2 regions of the Nonomuraea sp. NPDC049421 genome follow, and region 2 is predicted to be linked to the other one. Evidence: riboswitches for the same ligand, from Rfam matches in the RefSeq annotation. Region 2 holds a riboswitch; the other holds the start of a gene.

Region 1 (3,788 bases), on a different contig from region 2:
GCGATGGTGGCGGTCGGGGCGATGGCGACCATGAGCGAGTTGCGCAGGCCGGTCGTGGCGATCTTCGCGCGCAGCGCGTCCCAGCGGGGTCCGGTGGCGGCGCCGTAGTGGTCGGGGTGCAGCACTCCCCCGGCCGCCCTGGTCTCGTCGTACGACGGGTGCCTGCCGCGCTCGGCCGCGAGGTCGGCCGAGGTGTCGTACGCGGCCAGCGCGATCTCCTCGGCGATCCGGGTGGACAGCTCCAGCGCCCGCGGCGAGTCGAACGGCAGCCGCAGCGTGAAGAACACGTCGGCCAGGCCCATCACGCCGAGCCCGATCGGCCGCCACCGCTTGTTGGCCGCCTCGGCCTGCGGCGTCGGGTAGAAGCCGAGGTCGATGGTGCGGTCGAGGAAGCGCACGGCGGTCCGCACGGTGCTTCGCAGCCGCTGCCAGTCCAGATCGTCGCCCGCGAGGTGGGCGGCCAGGTTGACCGAGCCGAGGTTGCACACCGCGGTCTCGGCGTCGCTGGTGACCTCCAGGATCTCGGTGCACAGGTTGGACAGGTGGATGACGTTCTCGGGGCGGGCGGTCTGGTTGGAGGTGCGGTTGGCGGCGTCCTTGAACGTCATCCAGCCGTTGCCGGTCTGGGCGAGGGTGCGCATCATGCGGCCGTAGAGGGTGCGGGCCGGAATCTGCCGGACATATCGCCCGGCGTCCTCGTAAGCGCGATATCTCGCCTCGAACGCCGATCCGTACAGGTCGGTGAGGTCGGGCACCTCCTTCGGGTCGAACAGCGACCACATCTCGTCCGCCTCGACCCGGCGCATGAACTCGTCGGGCACCCAGTTGGCCAGGTTGAGGTTGTGGGTGCGGCGGGCGTCCTCACCGGTGTTGTCGCGCAGCTCCAGGAACTCCTCGATGTCGGCGTGCCAGCTCTCCAGGTAGACGCAGGCCGCGCCCTTGCGCCGGCCGCCCTGGTTGACCGCGGCCACCGAGGAGTCGAGCGTGCGCAGCCACGGCACGATGCCGTTGGAGTGGCCGTTGGTGCCCCGGATCAGCGAACCGCGCGAGCGCACCCTGGTCCAGGAGATGCCGATGCCGCCGGCGTACTTCGACAGCCGCGCCACCTGGCCGTAGCGGTCGTAGATGGCCTCCAGCTCGTCGCGGGGCGAGTCGAGCAGGAAGCAGGACGACAGCTGCGGGCGGCGCGAGCCGGAGTTGAACAGCGTGGGCGAGCTGGGCAGGTACGACAGCGTGGACATGAGCGCATACAGCTCGGCCGCCTCGGCCACGGTCTCCGACAGCCCGCAGGCCACCCGCAGGAAGAAGTGCTGGGGCCGCTCCAGCACGGCGCGCGTCTCGGGGTGGCGCAGCAGGTAGCGGTCGTAGACCGTGCGCAGCCCGAAGTACTCGAAGCGGTCGTCCGCCGCGTCCGAGACCAGCGCGTCCAGCTCGGCCGCGTGCGCGGCGACGAACGCGGCAAGGCGGTCCTGGACGAGCCCGGCCGCGTGGGTGGCGGCGATCGACTCGGAGAACGTCCGCACGCCGTGCCCGGCCGCCTCGTCGGCGATCTCCTCGGCCAGCAGCCGGGCGGCGACCCGGGAGTTGGCCGGATCGGCGATCACCCGGGCGGCGGCCTCCTCGATGGCCAGGCGGCGGTCAACCTCAACGATCTGGGTCACGTGCTCTCTCTCCTCGCGAGCTTCCCCATGAGGGCAGGCGAGAGCACGGCGGAGCGCGGCGCGAGGCGCGCCGGACCGCGTGTGCCAGACCCGCCCTCGAGGCCATGAACACTGCACACCGCTGGCAGGTCTTCGGGCTCGCGGGCCCGCTCCACGTCCGTGGAGCTCCTACTGGCCGTCGCTTCCCGGATCTCTCCAGTGCTCTGTGACGGCGGTCGTTCCCGCTCACCGCTGCGGGGCAGCCCCGGAATCGCACCGGGTTCCCTTTTGCTCCGCCTCCGAGGAGGCGAACCAGCGACGACCGAGATCCTACATCTAGTGGCCGTTCCCGCAACTACCCCAGCATGTTGTGGCTTTGGTCGTGTCGACCATGCCGAGATCCCGCAGCACGGCGCGGGTGCGGGCCAGCTCGGTGTCCAGCCAGTGGGCGAAGTCGTCGCCCGCGAGCGGGATCGGCAGCCAGCCCGCGGCCCGGCAGGCGGCCTCCCACGCGGCCGAGCCGAGCACCTCCTCGCACAGGCGCACGGCCGCCTCGCGGCTCTCCTCGTCCATGTCCTCGGGCCCGAACGCGCCCACCCACTCGGCGAAGTCGACCCGCACGCCGCACTCCAGCAGGGTCGGCGCGTCCAGCTCCGGCACGCGGACGGCCGAGGAGACCGCGAGCGGCCTGATCCGCCCGCGTTTGAGCCCCGGCCGCCAGTCGGACAGCGGCCCGGCGGCGGCCACGGCCCTGCCGGACAGCAGCGCGGCCACGGCCTCGGGCCCGCTGGGGTAGCCGGTGTAGTCGACCTGGCGGGTGTCGGCGCCGAGCGCCCGCGCGATCAGGCCGAACAGCAGGTGGTCCGGCTCGCCCTGTGACCCGCCCGCCAGCATGGTGTGGCCTGGATCGGCCAGCAGGCGCGCCCCGAAGTCGCCGAAGTCCTTCAGCGGAGAGGAGTCGGGGACGACCACGACCAGCGCCTCGCCGCTGAGCCTGGCGAGCGGGGTGGCGGTGTCGATGATGCTCTGGCCGTTGTTCAGCTCGGCCGCGGCCAGCGCGGGCAGGCCGCTCAGGGCCAGGTCGAAGCCGCCGCCCGGCTCGTACCCGACGGCGAGGGCCGCTCCCGCGAACGCCTGCCCGACCCGCTCCCAGCGCCGCCCGTCCGGCTTGAGGGTGAACCCGGTGATCGGCACGTGCCCGCCGGCCCGCTCCGTGCCGCAGCCCGCGATGGCGGCGGCCACTCCCAGCCCGCAGGCCAGAAAGCGCCGCCGGCGCATGTGCTTCTCCCCCGAATCCCCCATTACTCTAGGTTATTAACCCATTACGGCAGGCTATACACCGGGGTCATGGTCGCTATTCAAAATCGATATATGTTGCGCTTTTTCTTGATTTTCGGGCTTATTAGGCTTTACGGGCGACTCCGGCCATAAGGGACGAAGGGAGCGACCAGTCACCCACCAGCTTGGGCCGGTCCGGCCGCCAGTCCGTCGCCTGCACCAGCCCCGGCGGCTCCATCGGGAAGTCGCCGAAGAACGCCCGGATGCGCGCCGGCGAACGATCCGTCCCGCTGCCCGCGCGGCCCCGCGGAGGCTCCTCGTCCTCGCCGCGTGAGGTCGTGGCGTGCGAGACGACCAGGAAACTTCCCGGCGCCAGCCGCTCGCGCAGCGCCGCCACCGCGCCCTGCGGGTCGTCGGAGTCGGGCAGGAAGTGCAGGATCGACACCAGCAGCACGCCGACCGGCCGCTCGAAGTCGAGGAACTCCCCCGCGCCGGCCAGCACGTCCTCGGTGTCGAGCAGGTCGGCCTGGACGAACCTGGCCCGGCCGGGAGTGCGCCTGAGCAGGACCGCCGCGTGCGCCCCCACCACCGGATCGCTGTCGACGTAGACGACCTTGGCGTCCGGGGCCACCTCGTGCGCGCTGCCCTGCGTGGGCAGGCCGCTGCCGAGGTCGAGGAACTGCTCGACCCCGGCGCGGGCGACGTAGCGTACGGCACGCTGAAGGAAGGCCCGGTTCGCGCGGGCCAGCGGGACCGCCTCCGGGATCAGCTCGGCGAGCTGATCGAGGGCCTGGCGATCGACCGCGAAGTTGTCCTTCCCACCGAGCATGTAGTCATACATGCGTGCGGGATGGGGCCTGCGATGGTCGA
Region 2 (3,788 bases):
TACTGCTTCAACGACCGCTTCGACGCCGCCGTCGTACGCCGCCGCCACCCCCGCTACCACCTGCTCCACATCTCCCAGGACGTGCTGCCCGCGCTGCGCGCCAGGGGCGTCACCGAGGAGCAGATCCACCAGATGCTCGTCGGCAACCCCCGGAGGATCTTCGGATGACCGAGCACGCGACCCTGGGCGACTTCGACGTGAGCGCCGCCTGGCACGTGGCCGGCCCGTACCCGTTCCTGGCCAGGCTGCGCAGGGAGGCGCCGGTGTTCCGCAGCGCGCGGCTGGGGGCGTACGTGCTGACCAGGTACGCCGACGTGCGCGCCGCGTACGGCGACCCGCGCCGCTTCTCCTCCAAGGGCTCGCTGACGATCTCCCGCAGCCTCACCCAGGAGACCCGCGACAAGCTGGGCGAGCACGGCTCGTTCCTGTCGAGCTTCGTGGCCAACGTGGACCCGCCCGACCACACCCGCCTGCGCAGGTCGGTGTCGCGGGCGTTCACGCCGCGCGCGGTGGCCGCGCTGGAGCAGGAGTTCCGGCGGCTGAACGAGGACCTGCTCGACCGGCTCGCCCCGCGCGGTCGGGCCGACTTCGTCACCGAGATCGGGCACGAGCCGTCGGTCAAGCTGACCGCCCGCTTCATCGGCGTGCCGGAGGAGGACGAGGCGTTCGTGCAGGAGCACGTCAAGGACTGGTTCCAGCTCTTCCTGTCGCCGCAGCCGCCGCAGCGGCAACTTGAGCTGGCCGCGAGCTTCCTCGACTACCTCGCGTACGTGGACCGCCTGGTGGCCGAGCGCGCCGCGCGCCCGCGCGACGACTTCACGTCCCTGATGACCGCGCTCATCGGCGCCGAGCTGACCCACCGCGAGGTGGTCGAGCTGATCTCGACGATCCTGCTCGGGGGCAACGACACCGTGCCGAACCAGCTCGGCAACACCGTGCTGCGGCTGCTCAGGGAGGGCCGCTGGCCGGTGCCTGAGCCGCTGCTGGCGGGCGCGTCGGAGGAGTGCATGCGCATCGACGGGGCGTCGCTGGGGTCGTTCAGGTACGCGGCGGAGGACGTCGTCCTGCACGGCGTGACGATCCCGGCGGGCTCGCTCGTGCTGCTGTCCACCGACTCGGCGGGACACGACGAGAGCGTCTTTCCCGAGCCGGAGCGGTTCGTGATCGACCGGCCCAACGCGGCCGAGCATCTCGTGTTCGGCTACGGCATCCACTTCTGCGTGGGCGCGGCGCTGGGCCGGCTGCAGCTGCGCACGGCGCTGGAGGTGCTCGGGCGGCGCCTGCCCGGCCTGCGGCTGGTTCCCGGGCAGGAGATCGCGTACCGCAGGTCGCTCGTGGGCCGCGGGCTGACGGCCCTGCTCGTGGAGTGGTGATCTTCTCCTCTATGGTGGGAAATATCCTGATTTCCTGAGGAGGACGTGCATGGAGCCGGTGGCGGTCGGACTGATCGGGGCGGGACCCTGGGCGCGCATGGCGCACGCGCCCATGCTGGCCGAGAGCCCGCACACGCGGCTGGCCGGCGTCTGGGCCCGCCGCCCCGAAGCCGCCGCCGAGCTGGGCGCGCCGGTGTTCGAGCGGGTCGAGGAGCTGTTCGAGCACTGCGAGGCCGTCGCGTTCTGCGTCCCGCCCGCGGTCCAGGCCGAGTACGCCGTCCGCGCCGCCCGCGCCGGCAAGGCCCTGCTGCTGGAGAAGCCGCTCGCCGACTCGCTCGACGCCGCCCAGCGCGTCGCGGAGGCCGTCGCCGAGTCCGGCGTCGCCTCCCAGATGGTCTTCACCATGCGCTACACCGCCGCCACCCGCGCCTTCCTGGCCCGCTGCGCCGAGGTCGAGCCGTTCGGCGGGCACGCCGCCAACATCTCCGGCGCGCTGCTCGGCGACCACCCCTTCGCCACCCCCTGGCGGCTGGAGCGCGGCGCCCTGCTCGACGTGGGACCGCACGTGATCGACGTGCTCGACGCCGCGCTCGGCCCCGTCACCGCCGTGCGCGCGCACGGCCACCCGCTGCGCTGGATCGGCCTGCTGCTGGAGCACGAGGGCGGCGCGGTCAGCGAGGCGTCGCTGAGCATGGCAGCGGGCGGCGACGTGCCGCCGTCCACCATCGCCGTGTACGGCCGCACCGGCAACGCGGTCCTGCCGCCCCGCGACGGGGACGACGACCACTTCGCCAGGGTCGCCGAGGAGTTCGCCGCCACCGTCCGCAAGGGCGGCGGTCACCCCCTGGACGCCGCGCACGGGCTGCGCATCCAGCGGATCATCGCCGAGGCGGAGGCCCAACTCGCCCCTTGACGCGGCGGGCGTATGAGGGATTGATAGCGTTTGCCCGACGCGCAGAGCGCAGCGAAGTCCGGTGAGAGTCCGGCGCTGTCCCGCAACTGTCATAGCCAGGTCGCCTGCCTCCGCGCCGACGCACATCAACCCTCGTGGAAAAGGGTGATCCGTCACTAGCAGCGGGTCTCTCGGTTCCAACAGTGTGAAAGGACTACTCGTGAGGCCCGTACGCACGGCCTTCGCGGGCGCGCTGCTGGGAACGCTCGTCCTGGCCGGTTGCGGCCAGACCGGCACCACAGCCGGCCCCGGCGCAGCCCCCACCACCTCAGCGACCGCCGCCCCCTCCGCCGCCCCCTCCGCCGCCGGCTTCCCCGTCACCGTCGAAGCGGCCAACGGCAAGGTCACCATCCCCAAGCGGCCCGAGCGCATCGTCTCGCTCTCGGCCACCCACACCGAGACCCTCTACGCCATCGGCGCGGGCTCCCAGGTCGTCGCCGTGGACGACCGCTCCAACTTCCCGCCTGAGGCCCCCAAGACCGACCTGTCGGGCTTCAAGCCGAACGTCGAGGCCATCGTCGCCCAGAAGCCCGACCTCGTCATCCTGTCCGACGACCTCGACGACGTCGTCTCCGAGCTGGGCAAGGTGAACGTGCCCGTGCTCCACCAGCCCGCCGCCACCGGGCTGGACGAGGCGTACGAGGAGATCTCCGAGCTGGGCGCCGCCACCGGCCACCAGGACGAGGCCGACAAGCTCGTCACCGGCATGAAGACCGCCATCGACGACCTCGCCGCCAAGGCGCCCAAGGACACGAAGCTTACCTACTACCACGAGCTCGACCAGACACCCTACGCCGTCACGTCCAAGACGTTCATCGGGCAGATCTACGGCCTGTTCGGGCTCACCAACATCGCCGACGAGGCGCCCGACACGGCCGGCGGCTACCCCAAGCTGTCCGCCGAGTTCGTCGCCCAGGCCGACCCCGACCTGATCTTCCTCGCCGACGTCAAGTGCTGTCAGCAGAACAAGGACGCGCTGGCCGCCCGGCCCGGCTGGAAGAACCTGTCCGCCATCAAGGAGGACAGGGTGACCGAGCTCGACGACGACATCGCCTCCCGGTGGGGGCCCCGCGTGGTCGACCTGGCCAGGACCATCGGCGAGGCCGTCACCAAGGCCTCGGCGAAGACCGACGGCACGGGCTGACGATGGCGAAACCCGCCGGCCCCGGCCGACCCGATGGGGCGGCACAGGCCGGGTCCGCGCGGACCGACGTGGCGGGGCGGCCCCGTCCCGCCCGGCCCCGTCCCGCCGGCGCCCGGCCTGCGCGGGCGCGGCCGCTGTGGATCGCCGGGGCGCTGGTCCTGCTGGCCGGGTGCATGATCGCCGGCCTGCTCGACGGGGCCGCCGACATCTCGCCCTGGCAGGTCGTGCTCCAGGTCGCGGACTGGCTGCCGTTCACCCACGTCGACTCGGGGCTGGCCCCGGTCGAGCAGGGGCTGCTGTTCGAGCTGCGGCTGCCCAG

What was found. A riboswitch is a leader RNA that binds a small molecule or an ion and turns the genes downstream of it on or off. The one in region 2 is predicted to bind cobalamin.
Region 1: another riboswitch for cobalamin. It lies ahead of AB0K18_RS49165 (ribonucleoside-diphosphate reductase subunit alpha); the one in region 2 lies ahead of AB0K18_RS01275 (ABC transporter substrate-binding protein).

Annotation. Positions count from the first base shown of each region.
Region 1 covers NZ_JBFAQA010000056.1:15,573-19,360, forward strand. Annotated here, with positions in the region: gene AB0K18_RS49165 (ribonucleoside-diphosphate reductase subunit alpha) at 1-1,661, opposite strand, end outside; cobalamin riboswitch at 1,767-1,972, opposite strand; gene AB0K18_RS49170 (tripartite tricarboxylate transporter substrate-binding protein) at 1,977-2,942, opposite strand; gene AB0K18_RS49175 (SAM-dependent methyltransferase) at 3,043-3,788, opposite strand, start outside.
Region 2 covers NZ_JBFAQA010000001.1:282,079-285,866, forward strand. Annotated here, with positions in the region: gene AB0K18_RS01260 (phosphotriesterase-related protein) at 1-168, shown strand, start outside; gene AB0K18_RS01265 (cytochrome P450) at 165-1,373, shown strand; gene AB0K18_RS01270 (Gfo/Idh/MocA family oxidoreductase) at 1,423-2,286, shown strand; cobalamin riboswitch at 2,294-2,413, shown strand; gene AB0K18_RS01275 (ABC transporter substrate-binding protein) at 2,486-3,469, shown strand; gene AB0K18_RS01280 (iron ABC transporter permease) at 3,472-3,788, shown strand, end outside.